DNA from 2 places in the Bacillus bruguierae genome. Region 1 is predicted to be linked to the other one. Evidence: riboswitches for the same ligand, from Rfam matches in the RefSeq annotation. Region 1 holds a riboswitch; the other holds the start of a gene.
The links. Region 1 has a riboswitch for S-adenosylmethionine ahead of mtnK (S-methyl-5-thioribose kinase). Riboswitches for the same ligand answer to the same signal wherever they lie in the genome.

Region 1 (6,159 bases):
ATACGCGAAGTCATGACAGACTAAAATGTTATGCTCGTTCGCAAACGATATAGTTTCCTCAAAGAATTTTGTTGTTGCAACGGCTCCGGTCGGATTGTTTGGATAGTTTAAAAACATTAATTTTGCTTGTTTAGCAGTTTGTGCATCAATCTTTGTATAATCAGGTAAAAATTGATTTTTTGCTAGCAGTGGCATTGTAGCAATCTTTGCTTTTGCTAAGGCTACGCCTGATAAATAATCTGGATAGCCTGGATCAGGAACAAGGATTGTATCACCTGGATTCGTAAAACAAAGTGGTAATTCAACTAAGCCAGCTTTCCCACCAAATAGAATAGCTACTTCTGTTTGTGGGTTTAATTGTACACCGTATTCACGCTCATAAAATGTAGCGACAGCCTCTTTTAAATTTTCATGTCCTCGAAATGGTGGATATTTATGGTGAATAGGGTGTTCTGCTGCCCGTTGTAATGCTGTTACGATGTGTGTTGGTGTTGGCTGATCTGGATTTCCTTGTCCTAAGTTAATAACATCATGACCAGCTTGCATTACTCCATTTACTTTTGTGACAAGAGAAGCAAAAAATTGTGTTGGTAATGATGTTAATATCTCGGAAGTTTGAAAATGTTTCATACTTTCCACCTCTTTTGAAAATTGGTACAATTATAGTGACAAATAATATAATTTTTCCAACTTTTTGTAAAGGAAAAAATAAAAAGGAAGAAGGAAGAAAGTAATGAAAATTGCTTGTGTTCAAATGAATATTACTTTTGGTGATGTTGAAAAAAATATAGAACATGCCGAAAAAAAAATAAGCGAAGCAATGAAGGGAAATCCAGATGTTATTGTATTGCCAGAGTTATGGACAACAGGTTATGATTTAGAACGTCTTCCTGATATTGCTGATCTAGATGGCAATTATACGAAATGTTTATTATCAAAGTGGAGTAAGCAACATGGTATAAATATTGTCGGTGGTTCGATCGCGAAGCAGACAGAGAATGGTGTTACAAATACGATGTATATTAGTGATCGAAATGGAAAAATTGTGGCTGAATATAGTAAAGTGCATTTGTTTCAACTGATGGATGAGCATAAATATTTGATTGCTGGAAATGAAACGGGGCATTTTCTATTGGAGGATATACCGTGTGCAGGAACAATATGCTATGATATTCGTTTTCCAGAGTGGATGCGTATTCATACTGCACATGGGGCAACGGTATTATTTGTTGTAGCAGAGTGGCCGCTTGTTCGTTTAGCACATTGGCGATTATTGCTTCAAGCAAGGGCGATTGAAAATCAATGTTATGTTGTGGCGTGCAATCGTGCGGGGAGTGATCCTAATAATGTATTTGCAGGCCATTCACTTATTATTGATCCTTGGGGAGAAATTGTTACTGAGGCTGATGAAACAGAAACGATTTTGTATGGAACATTAGATATAAAGAAAATTTCTGAAGTACGTAAAGGGATTCCTGTTTTTTTTGATCGGCGTCCAGAATTATACACATAAAAAATGTTGACAAACAAATTTTATTCTTGGTATAGTCAGAAACAGAAACGAAAAATTCAGACAACTATATACTCTTATCAAGAGCAGGTGGAGGGATTTGGCCCGATGAAACCCAGCAACCGACCGTAATACCATTGTGAAATGGGGCGCATGATTGGCGCCTAGTAAGGCACGGTGCTAATTCCAACAGAAAGAGAGACTTTCTGATAGATAAGAGGGGAGAAGTGAATCTTCAAACCTCTTTCGCTGTAGAAAGGGGTTTTTCTTATGATGAAAAGCCCTGATATATTGAGGGGGAATCAAAGTGGGATACAAGCAGTTAACAGAAAAAACAGCTGTGACATATGCGAAAGAGAATGGGTATTTTTCAGAAGGGACAGTAGTTACTTGTGAAGAAATTGGTGATGGGAATTTAAATTATGTGTTCCGTCTACATGATGGGAAGAAGGGGCTCATTCTTAAGCAGGCTCTTCCATATGCAAAGGTAGTAGGAGAAAGTTGGCCGCTATCTTTACATCGTGCAACAATTGAGAGTCATGCGTTGCAAATTTTTGCGAAATATGTACCAGAATATGTACCGGAAGTATATGGACACGATGGAACGTTAGCGATTATTGCTATGGAAGACTTATCGGCATTAACGATAACGAGAAAAGGATTAATAGACGGAGAAGATTATCCGTTATTATCTCGGCATATTGGGCGTTTTTTAGCCCATGTTCTTTTCTATACATCAGATTTTGGATTAAAATCAGAAGAAAAAAGAGTGTTAGATAGTCAGTTTGTAAATCCAGATTTATGTAAGATTACAGAAGACCTTGTATTTACTGATCCATTTGCAAATTATGAAACAAACGACTATGAAGAAGAATTACAAGATATTGTTGACGAACTTTGGTGTGATAAAAATTTGAAGCTAAAAGTAGGACAGTATAAATATAAATTTTTAACAAGAAAAGAAGCATTAATCCATGGTGATTTACATACGGGAAGTATATTTTCTTCCTCTTCCGAAACGAAAGTGATTGATCCAGAATTTGCAACATTTGGTCCACTTGGATTTGATTTAGGTCAATTTATTGCGAATTTATTAGCAAATGCATTGTCGCGTAAGGAGAACAAGCGCAACGTAATATTTTTTCATATTGAACAAACATGGAGCGTTTTCGTAGAAACATTTACAAAACTATGGATGCTTGAAGGTGTGGAAGCATATACGCAAGATAAGCAATGGTTACCAATTGTACTACGAAATATTTTCAAGGATGCTGTTAGCTTTGCGGGATGTGAGATGATACGTCGTACGATTGGCTTAGCGCATGTAGCAGATTTAGATGAAATTCCTCAAAAAGAAGTGAAGTTGCTAGCTAAACGACATGCATTGCGTTTAGGAAGAAAGCTACTTCTACATGAAACAGAAAATGCGGATGCTCGTTTATTCCGTATACTATTTGAGTCTATTGTTTTTGAAAAGGAATTGAGGGTATAAGTAGGAGTGCCATGCACTGTTATACAGAATAAAATATAATTTGCATTTGCTTGCTCCCTTTGTTTTAAATCTCGCATGTGGCAGGAAGAGGCCCTGACCGCTTCAATGCATGGCCAGACGCTCTCGTCCTCCCTTAAAAAGAACGTGGTTTTTATGTCGGTTTTTCAATTTGCATTTATATAGTTTGTTTTTAGTTACCACTTTTTTGCCTCTCTGCTTATTTATAATAAGAAGGGAGGAGACATCGATGGAGGAATGGATATCCGTTATTGGCAATGTTGGTTTTCCAATTGTTGTGACGCTATACTTGCTGCATAGAATTGAAAGTAAGTTAGATAGCGTTATTGTTGCGATTGAGAAGTTACCAAAGCAAATGCAAAGGTATGAATCTCCAAAAGAAAATATGTACATGCAAATTGAAAAAACGACGTAACTACTCAGTCACTCTATGAAAAACCGATAGAAAAGCATTTTTTTAAGTGGTCGAGAGGGACTGGCTATGTATAGTAGCGGTCAGGGCTTTTTCCTGCCACATGCCAGGTTTGAAACAAAAGAAGCAGGCCAGTAGCCAGCATGTTGTATTCTGTATAGTTGCGATTTGTATGTTAAAAAATCAAAGTGGATTTATATATGTAACAGAAACGGATTGTGTGAATAGGCACAATCCGTTTTTAAAATTGATATAGAAGAAGCATAGTTTATTGAATTTCACTGTGCAGTATAACCACCGTCAATGACAACAGCTTGTCCTGTAATCCCTTTTGCTTTTTCGCTTGTTAAAAATAAGGCGTAGTCTGAAATTTCTTCTGTATGTAATAATCGTTGTTGCGGTACAAGCGGGTAAATGACATCTTCTAGTACATGTTCAAGTGGGACATTTCTCGTTGTAGCTAAATCTTGAAGTTGGTTGCGAACAAGCGGTGTATCAACATAGCCAGGACAAAGTGCATTTACGGTAATGCCATGTTCAGCTCCCTCTAATGCTGCGACTTTTGTAAGTCCGATTACCCCGTGTTTGGCGCTATTATATGCAGATTTTCCTGCAAAGCCAACGAGACCATTAATAGAGGCGATGTTGATGATGCGCCCGTATTTTTGCTTTTTCATAATAGGAAATGCATGTTTTATTGCAATAAACGGTGCAATTTGCATAATTTTAATAAGCATTTTAAACTTTTCAGTTGGGAAATCTTCAATTGGAGAAACGTATTGCATGCCTGCATTATTAATTAATACATCAAGTGAACCAAATCGTGTAACCGTTTCAGAAATAGCTTGTTCAATCTCACGTTCTACTGTTACATCACATTGCATTCCAAATACTTTATACCCTTCGTTCTCTAATTGTTTCACTGCCTCTTGTACTCGGTCCTCTAACCGATCCGTAATCATTACAGTTGCGCCTTCTTTCGCAAAAGCTTTTCCCATTTCATATCCAATGCCACTTGCTGCACCTGTTAAAAATACAACGCGATTTTTAAACATTTTTTATTCCATCTCCCCTATGAATATAGTTAGCTCTACTGCTCTATTTATAGAAACAAAGTAGAAAATCCTGCAATCTTTTGGAAAAAATACGCAAGCTATCTTGCTTTGCAAAATACTGTTTGCTATACTATTTTGTAAAGCAAGATACTTATACCTATCTATCTTATAAAACAAGGTAGAGGAAGGATTTGAATTATGTCGACAAGTCAAATGTTAAAAGGTATTTTGGAAGGATGCTTACTTGCCATTATTTCTGAAGGAGAAATATACGGATATGAAATGAGTGAAAAACTGGCACAGTATGGTTTTACAATGGCAAGTGAAGGAAGTATTTATCCACTATTAATTCGCATGCAAAAAGAAGAATTGATTACAAGTACGATGAAAGAATCACCATCTGGTCCAAAGCGAAAATATTACACATTAACAGAAAAAGGTGAAGGTGCACTAGATGATTTCATGGAACGGTGGGAAGCGATGCAAAGTAGTGTGCAGCGTTTGTTAGAAGGTAAAGGGAGGAAACGATAACGCTGACATGATGAAAGTAAATCAAAAACAAGTAATCTAAACGAGGGAGAGTATCATGCAAGTTTCTAAAGAAGGCGAAAAGTTTTTAGTTGATATGAAAGTATACTTATTAACAAAAGGAATAAAGGAAGGAGATGTAAATAACTTTATAGAAGATGCTGAGCTTCATTTAATAGAAGGAGAAAAAGAAGGAAAGACGGTAACAGATATTTTTGGGGATTCTCCGAGAGAATATGCGGAAGAATTGGCTGAAGAGATGGAAATTGATAAGAAAGAAAATTGGAATTTACTAATTTCTTTCGTGATTGCAACGGCAGCTTATTGGATGATTCCAGAACTTGTATTTCGAAATGCAGGGAAACCATTCACTGTATCACTTATTAATTTAATTGGATATCCTATCATTTTATTCTTGATGATAGCAGGGATGATTTTTGCTTTTCGTAGCTCTAGTTTTCAAAGTAAATTGAGGGAGTTTTCTATTATATATGTAGTAATGGCTGTCATTCCAATGGTTTTACTTGTTGGATTAATGCTGCTTAATAAACAGTATGGTACAGCATTTTTCTCTTTATCCTCGATTCAAAGTTATATTCTTGGTTTCTTATTATTTGCAGCAGCTATAATAATTAATTTTCGTTTAAATAGCTGGATGGGGGTATTAACATTATTTGTTTTGCTTTTTATTATGTTTGTATTTGAATACTTTAAAATTAATAATACGGAATGGGGAAATTTAGAGCCAATTGTGTCGTATGGAAGCTTAGTACTGCTTATGATGTGGGATTCTAAACGTCAAAATATTGTGCAGAGATAGTTAAGATAGGAAAGAGTTAGAGGTTTTCAAAACAATCAAAGTAGTTTCTAGAAGATACAGGAGCGTATTTAACGGTAAAAGGAATAAAAGAAGATATAAAGTCTTTTGGGGTAGAAGAGAGGAATTACTCATATAAATTCATGGTGGTTTTTCAACATATAGGTCGCTGCTATGCAGGATACAACATGACCTGTACTCGTTTTCTTCTTTTGTTTTCAGCTTTGCATGTGGTAGGAAAAGGCTCTGACCGTTTCTATGCGCGGCCAGATGCTCTCGTCCCCCTAAAAAGAAAGGAGTTTTTATGTCGGTTTTTTAACTTGTATA
Region 2 (9,064 bases), on a different contig from region 1:
CAAGTGGCTGAATTTTTTTCGTATCAATTGCAATGTTAGGGTCCTTTAAACCATTTCCTGTTAAAACAGCAACAATACTACTTCCTGTTGTTATTTCTCCTGTTTGTACTTGCTTGTAAATTCCAGCAAGCGATGCACAAGAAGCAGGTTCCGCAAAAATTCCTTCATACTTAGCAAGCCATTCATATGCCTGAAGAATTTCTGCATCTGTTACCTCATCAATTTTCCCATTTGAGTCATGTGCAGCAGCGACGGCTTTATCCCAGCTTGCCGGATTCCCAATACGTATTGCAGTAGCAACTGTCTCCGGCGCCTCAATTTTATATCCACGCACAATCGCCGCCGATCCTTCCGCTTCGAAACCACGCATTTCTGGTAATCCTGTTCCATGCTTATCGTTATATTCTATAAAACCTTTCCAGTACGCTGTAATATTCCCCGCATTTCCAACTGGAATGGCTAAAATATCAGGCGCCTTTCCAAGTGCATCACAAACTTCAAATGCTGCTGTTTTTTGTCCTTCAATGCGATATGGATTTACTGAATTCACTAGGGTAATCGGCGCTGCATCGCTAAGCTTTCGTACCATCTGTAAAGCATGATCAAAGTTCCCATCAATACTAATAATTTCAGCCCCGTACATGACTGCCTGCGCTAACTTGCCGTAAGCGATTTTTCCATTTGGAATCAGAACAATGCAAGATAAACCTGCGCGCGCTGCATAAGCAGCTGCCGACGCAGATGTATTTCCTGTTGAAGCGCAAATAACCGTTTTGCTGCCAGCTTCTTTTGCTTTTGCTACAGCCATAACCATCCCGCGATCTTTAAAAGAACCCGTCGGGTTTGCACCTTCTACTTTCGCGTAAACAGAAACACCCCATTTTTCTGAAAGGTTCTCTAATAAAATCAGTGGTGTATTTCCTTCTGATAGTGAAAGCGACGGTGTTTGCTCAGTAATCGGTAAGTACTCTTTATAAGCAGCAAGTAATCCGTTCCACATTAGCGAGCATCTCCTTCAATACGGTAGTTTGCTTTCACACAATCTACTTCTTCATACGTCTCTAGTGTTTCTAGAATGTACGTATAATCTGCAAGGGATGCACGGTGTGTAACAATAACAATCTCAGCTGCTCCTTTCTTTTGTAATGGCATTTGAATAATCTTTTCAAAGCTTACGCCGCGTTCAGAGAATAGCGATGTAATTTTCGCAAACACCCCTACTTCATCCTTTACATGCAGGCGTAGAAACTTCTTCACGTAAATTTCGTCTTCTGCTTTTAATACTTTCTCATATTGCGGAGTTACTGCACTATTTCCTGTTACACCAAGGCGTACATTTTTCATAACCGCTACTAAATCAGATACAACAGCTGTTGCTGTTGGCAAACTTCCCGCACCTGGTCCGTAAAACATTGTTTCTCCTACCGCTTCACCATATACATATACTGCATTATATTCGTTTTGAACAGCTGCAAGCGGGTGTGTATTTGGTAACAATGTTGGTTCTACCGTTACCTCTAATTTTTCACCATCACGCTTAGCTACACCAATTAACTTAATTGTATAGCCTAGACTCTTACTATACGTAATGTCCTCCTCCGTAATAGATGTAATTCCTTTTACATTCACATCATGAAGTTCTACATTCGTAGAAAATCCAAGTGTCGCTAAGATTGTCATCTTTCGTGCCGCATCTAAACCTTCAACATCCGATGTTGGATCTGCTTCTGCAAATCCAAGCTGCTGCGCTTCATTTAACACGTCGTCATACGCTCTCCCTTCGTCAGACATTTTTGTCAAAATAAAATTTGTTGTTCCGTTCACAATGCCCATCATTTTTGTAATCCGATCAGAAGAAAGGCCCTCCACAATGCTTCGTAGAATTGGAATACCACCGGCTACACTTGCTTCATAAAACAAATCTGCTTGATTTTCTTTTGCTACAGTAAGAAGTTCTGCACCGTGAAGTGCCATTAAATCTTTATTTGCTGTGACAATGTGCTTACCGTTTTGCAGCGATTGTAAAATATATGCTTTTGCATCTTCTATACCGCCCATCACTTCAATCACAACATCAACATCTGGATTATTTATAATTTCATTGGGATTTTTCGTTAATAATGTAGGGGTTACTTGGACCTCTCGTTCTTTTTCTAAATTTTGTACCAATACTTTTGCCACTTTGACAGGACAACCGATTTGGTGCGCTAAACGATCTTGATGATCTTCAATAATGCGCACCACGCCGCTTCCTACAGTTCCAAGACCTAATAGGCCGACTTGAATTTCGTTCATAGTACTGTCCACCCCTCTAAAAATTGTATTTAGGTGCCATTATATAAGTTAAAATTACAAAAAACAATATATTTAGAACATTCTGAATAATAAAGATCGTTCTTTACAAAGAAAACGTTACCAAGTGTTATGCACACCTTCCTTTACAAAATATACGGGGTTTCCTGATACACATAGTAATTCAACCAATTTGAGAATAGTAAATTTCCATGGCTACGCCACTTTACTACTGGTTTTTCTAGAGGATCGTCATGTTTAAAATAGTTTTTGGGAATAGGAATATCCAGTCCTCTTTGCTGATCACGCTCGTATTCTTGCTTTAATGTCTCACAGCTGTATTCACTATGACCAAGAACAAAAATATGCTTTCCATCTTTATTCATAACGATATGCACACCGGCTTCTTCAGATGTCGCTAACAAATCAAGCTCCTCTACTTTTTGAATATCAGATGCACGGACTTCTGTATAACGAGAATGCGGTGCAAAAAAGCTTTCATCAAAACCGCGTAATAATTTCACATGCTCCTGCTGCACTTCATGCTCAAATACCCCAAACATCTTTTGCTCTAGCAAATATTTCGGAACGCCGTAGTGATAATACAATCCAGCTTGTGCCCCCCAGCAAATATGAAGCGTTGATGTAACATGTGTCTTCGAATAAGCCATAATTTTCTTCAGTTCTTCCCAATAATCTACCTCTTCGAAAGTAAGTGTTTCAACCGGAGCACCCGTAATGATGAGCCCGTCAAATTTTTCTCCTTCAATATCATGAAATGTCTTATAAAAGCTTGTTAAATGCTCCTGAGTTACATTTCTTGATGTATGGGACCCCATATGAAGTAAATGGACATCGAGTTGAAGCGGTGTATTTCCAATTAAACGAAGCAAATGCGTTTCTGTTTCTTGTTTTGTTGGCATTAAATTTAAAATAGCAATCTTCAAGGCACGAATATCTTGCGTTTCTGCTCGCTCTTTCGTCATCACAAAAATATTTTCATTTTGTAATACTTTACGAGCTGGTAAATCTTTATCAATGATGATCGGCATACTGTTTTCCTCCAGAAAGTGCTGCTTTTAAATCAGCAATAATATCCGCCGCATCTTCAATACCAACCGATAATCGAATTAAATCAGGCGTTACACCTGCTAAACGCTGCTGCTCTTCTGTAAGCTGACGATGCGTTGTGCTTGCAGGGTGAATGACACAAGTTCTTACATCTGCAACATGCGTCACCAATGTGGCAAGCTTCACATCTTTAATAAACTGTTTAGCAGATTCAAGACCTCCTTTTACTCCAAATGTCAAAACACCACTCGCACCTTTCGGTAAATATTTTTGCGCCAATGCATAATTTTCATTATTTTGAAGTCCAGGATAATTGACCCAATCAACGCGCTCATGCTGCGATAACCACTGTGCAACAGCTAATGCATTTTGACTATGTCGCTCCATACGAAGATGCAACGTTTCTAAGCCAATATTGCTCATGTACGCATTGAATGGGCTCATACAATTTCCATAGTCTCTTAATAACTGTACACGAGCTTTCACAATGTATGCTGCTTGCCCGAACTTTTTCACATAGTTCACACCATGATAGCTCGGATCTGGTTCAACAAATTCAGGAAATTTACTCCAATCGAAATTTCCCCCATCAATGACAATGCCGCCAAGTGAGCTTGCATGACCATCAATATATTTCGTTGTAGAATGAACAACAATGTTTGCACCATGTTCAAATGCATGACATAAATACGGTGTCGCTAACGTATTATCCACAATAAACGGTATTCCAAGCTCTTTTGCCGCATCAGAAAACTCTTTAAAATTCAGTACATTCATCGCAGGATTTCCAAGCGATTCCGCATACACAAGCTTTGTTTTCTCATTTGCGAGGGCAACAATTTTATCAGCAGATAGGTTTGGATTAAAGAACGTAACCTCAATCCCAAGCTTCTTAAGACTAACTGCAAATAAATTAAATGTACCGCCATATACTGTTGATGAGCAGAGCAAATGATCGCCGCTGTTACAAATATTTAATACCGCTAGCATAATCGCAGCTTGCCCTGATGCGGTTGCAACCGCACCAACACCGCCCTCTAACTCTGTCAACTTCTGCTCAAATGCCGCAAGTGTCGGGTTGCCAATACGCGTATAAATATATCCTTCTGCCTCCAAATTAAAGAGAGCTGCTAAATCATCAGAAGTGTCATATTTATACGTTGTACTTTGATAAAGCGGCAAAACACGCGGTTCACCATTTTTCGGCGTATAGCCACCTTGCACGCAAATCGTTCCTTTTCCCCATGATTCTCCCATTTCCCAAACTCCTTTCTTTTATATAAAATAAAAAACTGCTTCTTTCCTAAATAAGAAAGAAGCAGCTTAGATAAACGCTCGCCATGTAGCCTTTCTTATCTTTCAGGAAATACCTGCAGGATTTGGCACAATTCCGATTTACGGCTGTTGCCAAGGTTTCATAGGGCCCGTTCCCTCCACCTATTCTTGATAAGACTTATGCAATTACCGATGATTTTATAGAAACTATTTCCTCATGTCAATATATTTTTCTGAATATTTCCAAAGTATTTCATTAACTGTTTTATTCCCTCTACCGCTGAACTTTACCAAATAAAGAATATTCTGTAAAATTAAAAGTATGAATGATAACTCATTCATAAACCAATAGGAGGCGATAGATACATGAAAGTCGGAGAAATTTTAACTTTTGAAAAATCATTTACGAGAGAGGATGTAGAGCTATTTAGTAAAATTTCTGGTGATGCTGGTGAACATCATGTTGTTCCAGATGAACATGGACGCGTAATGGTACAAGGATTACTCGTTGCAACATTACCTACAAAAATTGGCGGCGATTTAAATTTTATTGCAAGAGATGTGGAGCTTACTTTCTTACGCCCAGTCTTTACCGGAGATACTGTTCGATGTGAAGTCACACTTATTCATCATGAAAAACAAGCAGATCGAATAATTGCTGTTTCAAAGGCAGAATGCTTTAATCAAAATGGTAAAAAAGTATTGGAAGGATCCTTCCAAGGAATTATTCGTCAATAATTTGAACTACCCCCACTTATCGGCCAATGCCTCTTGAAGTGGGGGATTTTTCATTCCTTACTGATAAAAAAACGCCCAATCAGGCTTTTGACTTCCCCACCTATCTTCTTTAGAAAAGTAGAATCGGCTCGTCCAGAATGTGAGGGGGATGGAGCTTCTGACGTAGATGTGTATTTTACCTCGTAGGAAGAAGCGAAGCCACCGAACATTCTAGCCACTGGAACTAGACAATGCCTTCTCTCTGAATCTTGAGGTGGGGGTCTTACTGCCCACAAATAGCGGGATAAATTTGAAAAAATACAGGAAATGTTCTATTTAAAGACCAAAAATACATTTAAAAAACCTTACTTACTATGTAAAATGAAAGAGTTATATTTAATTCATTAAGGTAACCTTGAAAATGCTATTTTTCACAACGCTACTTATACAAATGTTGCCACATCACTTATTATAAAGTGATATTTTTTCTTTATGGGGATTAAAAACTTAACTTAATAACTATGTTGCTGCACATTTTTCATATGAATTTCAAATAAAATTCATATAAATCCTTTAATATTAAACACTATAGGTAATTCTCTATCTTTTATATAAATTACTCTTCAGTAAGTCTTTTTACAAAAATGTAAAAAAGAGCTGTCATAACATATATAAGCATAATTATTCTCGTATCAGAATCTCTAAATTTTTCATAACAAGAATGTAACATAAAGGAGGCATAAAAATGACTATTAGAAGAGGCATGCATTCTTTACTTATCATGTACGGTATGTTTCTAGGTTCTATAGTTGGTGCTACAGTCTGGTTATTTTTAGTTACCACAAATGCTGGAATTCACTTTATTTGGGGATATTTACCCAAAGAATTTTCATTACCACCTTATTATACAATTTGTGTAACAATGATTGGCGGTGTTCTTGTCGGACTGTCACAAAAATACTTCGGTACATACCCGCGTTTAATGCCAGAAGTAATGGGCGAATATAAAAAAACAGGTAGAATTGAGTATAGTTTTGTACATAAATCTACGTTAACAGCTATTATTGTTTTAATATTTGGTGCAAGCTTAGGACCGGAAGCAGCACTTGTTGGAATTATCGGTGGACTTTGTACGTGGGTTGGAGATCGTTTTCATTTCGCTTTAAAAGGAATGAAGGGATTAACTGAAATTGGAATTGGTGCTACTTTAAGTGTTATTTTTAATGCGCCATTATTCGGTTATTTAGCTCCGAGTGAAAATGAGAATAAACCAATTGACGAAATTTCCAAAGGAAAAAAAACTATTGTATATCTCGCTACTACTTTTGCTGGTTTTTCTGTTTATTTATTACTTAGTAAGTTTGATAATCGAGGATCTTTTATTGTTGATTTTGGGAAAGGGTCTTTTTCACTTCAGGAATGGATTGCCTTTTTACCTCTGATTTGTATAGGAGCTGGTGTAGGCTATTTTTATTTCAAGATAGAATATATATTTGAAAAAATCGTTCATCCTTTTCAAGAATATAAAGTCACATTGGGAATTATAGGTGGCATTCTTTTAGGGATTGCCGGAACTTTACTACCCTACACAATGTTTTCAGGAGAACATCAATTAAAAGACTTAGTCCATGAATGGACAGCATTATCATTTTGGATGCTGCTTCTTTCAGGAGTTTTAAAATTATGTGTAACGGCAGTCTGTTTAAGTACAGGTTGGCGTGGTGGACATATTTTTCCGATTATATTCGCTGGTGCAAGTATTGGATATGCTGTGGCTACTGTCATACCGTTAGACCCAGTTGCTTCTGTAGCTATTGTGACAACAGCCATTTCAAGCTATGCAGTACGAAAACCAATCGCTATTACATTATTATTACTTATGTTCTTCCCAATTAATTTATTGTTACCAATGATTGGAGCTGCAATGATTGGTAATCTTTTTCCACTTCCTAATCATAATGGGAATAAACAAGAGGAGATGGAACAAAAATAAAGTAAGAAAATAAACAAGCAGTACTACCGCTATAAAAGCGTTGGTACTGCTTGTTTTGTTAATTAAAACATATTTAACTACTTTCTTTTTTCGCTTTGTACTTCCTCATAACATTGATATAATAATTAAAAATGTAGTTTTCATTCTATCACCCGAGGGGGCTTTCACAATGTCATTAAATAAAGCACTTACAATTGCTGGATCGGATACGAGCGGCGGCGCTGGTATGCAAGCAGACTTAAAAACATTCCAAGAGCTTGGTGTATACGGTATGACAGCTCTTACAACAATCGTAACAATGGACCCGCATAACGGTTGGGCACATAACGTGTTCCCAATTCCTGCGTCTACATTAAAACCACAATTAGAAACAACAATTGAAGGCGTTGGCGTTGATGCATTAAAAACAGGTATGCTTGGCTCTGTTGAAATTATTGAACTTGTTGCTGAAACAATTGAGAAACATAATCTACAAAACGTAGTAGTAGACCCAGTTATGGTATGCAAGGGCGCAGATGAAGCACTTCATCCAGAAACAAATGACTGCTTACGTGACAAACTCGTTCCAAAAGCTTTAATTGTAACACCAAACTTATTTGAAGCGTATCAACTGAGTGGCGTCAAAATTAGCTCACTTGAAGATATGAAGCAAGCTGCTGAAAAAATCCATGCTTTAGGGACAAAATATGTACTTATTAAAGGCGGTAGCAAGCTAGGAACAGAAAAAGCAATTGATTTATTATACGATGGAGAAACATTTGATATTTTAGAATCTGAAAAAATTGAAACAACATATACGCATGGCGCAGGTTGTACATATGCTGCTGCAATTACAGCAGAGCTAGCTAAAGGAAAATCTGTAAAAGAAGCAGTTCAAGTAGCAAAAGAATTTATTACAGCTGCTATTCTTCATTCTTTCAAATTAAATGAATATGTAGGGCCAACACATCACGGTGCATATCGTAAATTTGGCGCTGGAAAAGAACTTGTATAAAAAATAAAGTCGCCATACGTGGTGACTTTATTTTTTATGAATGACTCTTTTAATAAAATATCGTTTAAGAGTTGACCCCCAACAAAAATAAAGGAAAGAATAATAGTTGTATGAATAAATAGTTCGTCTCTCTATATAAGTTAAAAAAACGACCTAAAAACCCCTTTCTTTTTAGGGGAGGACGAGAGCATCTGGTCGTGCATAGAAGCGGTCAGGGCCTTTTCCTGCCACATGCGAGGCTTAAAACAAAAGGAGGAAGCAGGGTACAGGTTATATTGTATTCTGCATAATAACGACTTATATGTCGAAAAATTAAAATGGATTTATATAGTATAAACATATACCTGGCCTTTCTACAACTTATGTTTCACGTGAAACTTTCAAATAAAAAAAGAGCGAAATCTCGCCCTTTTTCACTATAACCTCGCTAGCAACATCTTGAAACTTTACCACCCTTTGCATTAAATCTTGCCTCTTGTGCTTCAGAAAAAAATTGTTTTCGAGATAATACTTTCTCATTTGGATGGTATTGTTTCATATGCGCAACATACTTTTCATAACTTGGTACACCAACAAGCAAACTAATAAATTGTTTTCGATATCTCCACATGTTACTGATTGTTTTAAGCATAATGCTGCGCCTCGCTTTCATCACGCGGAACATACGCTGCTTCTTTTAAAGGCGTTGCTTTATTATTCAATACTTGTATCCATATTCTAAT

Region 2: another riboswitch for S-adenosylmethionine. It lies ahead of WAZ07_RS06715 (bifunctional O-acetylhomoserine aminocarboxypropyltransferase/cysteine synthase); the one in region 1 lies ahead of mtnK (S-methyl-5-thioribose kinase).

What each region holds. Positions count from the first base shown of each region.
Region 1 covers NZ_JBAWSX010000011.1:151,295-157,453, reverse strand. Annotated here, with positions in the region: gene WAZ07_RS17970 (pyridoxal phosphate-dependent aminotransferase) at 1-630, opposite strand, end outside; gene WAZ07_RS17965 (carbon-nitrogen family hydrolase) at 734-1,513, shown strand; SAM riboswitch class I at 1,585-1,730, shown strand; gene mtnK (S-methyl-5-thioribose kinase) at 1,818-3,002, shown strand; gene WAZ07_RS17955 (YvrJ family protein) at 3,250-3,435, shown strand; gene WAZ07_RS17950 (3-hydroxybutyrate dehydrogenase) at 3,711-4,487, opposite strand; gene WAZ07_RS17945 (PadR family transcriptional regulator) at 4,686-5,018, shown strand; gene WAZ07_RS17940 (DUF1129 domain-containing protein) at 5,074-5,835, shown strand.
Region 2 covers NZ_JBAWSX010000003.1:4,793-13,856, reverse strand. Annotated here, with positions in the region: gene thrC (threonine synthase) at 1-1,000, opposite strand, end outside; gene WAZ07_RS06725 (homoserine dehydrogenase) at 1,000-2,295, opposite strand; gene metA (homoserine O-acetyltransferase MetA) at 2,439-3,344, opposite strand; gene WAZ07_RS06715 (bifunctional O-acetylhomoserine aminocarboxypropyltransferase/cysteine synthase) at 3,328-4,620, opposite strand; SAM riboswitch class I at 4,713-4,816, opposite strand; gene WAZ07_RS06710 (hotdog family protein) at 5,005-5,376, shown strand; gene WAZ07_RS06705 (chloride channel protein) at 6,101-7,348, shown strand; gene pdxK (pyridoxine/pyridoxal/pyridoxamine kinase) at 7,518-8,342, shown strand; partial or broken gene WAZ07_RS06695 (LytS/YhcK type 5TM receptor domain-containing protein) at 8,381-8,458, opposite strand; gene WAZ07_RS06690 (YbdD/YjiX family protein) at 8,770-8,973, opposite strand; gene WAZ07_RS06685 (carbon starvation CstA family protein) at 8,966-9,064, opposite strand, start outside.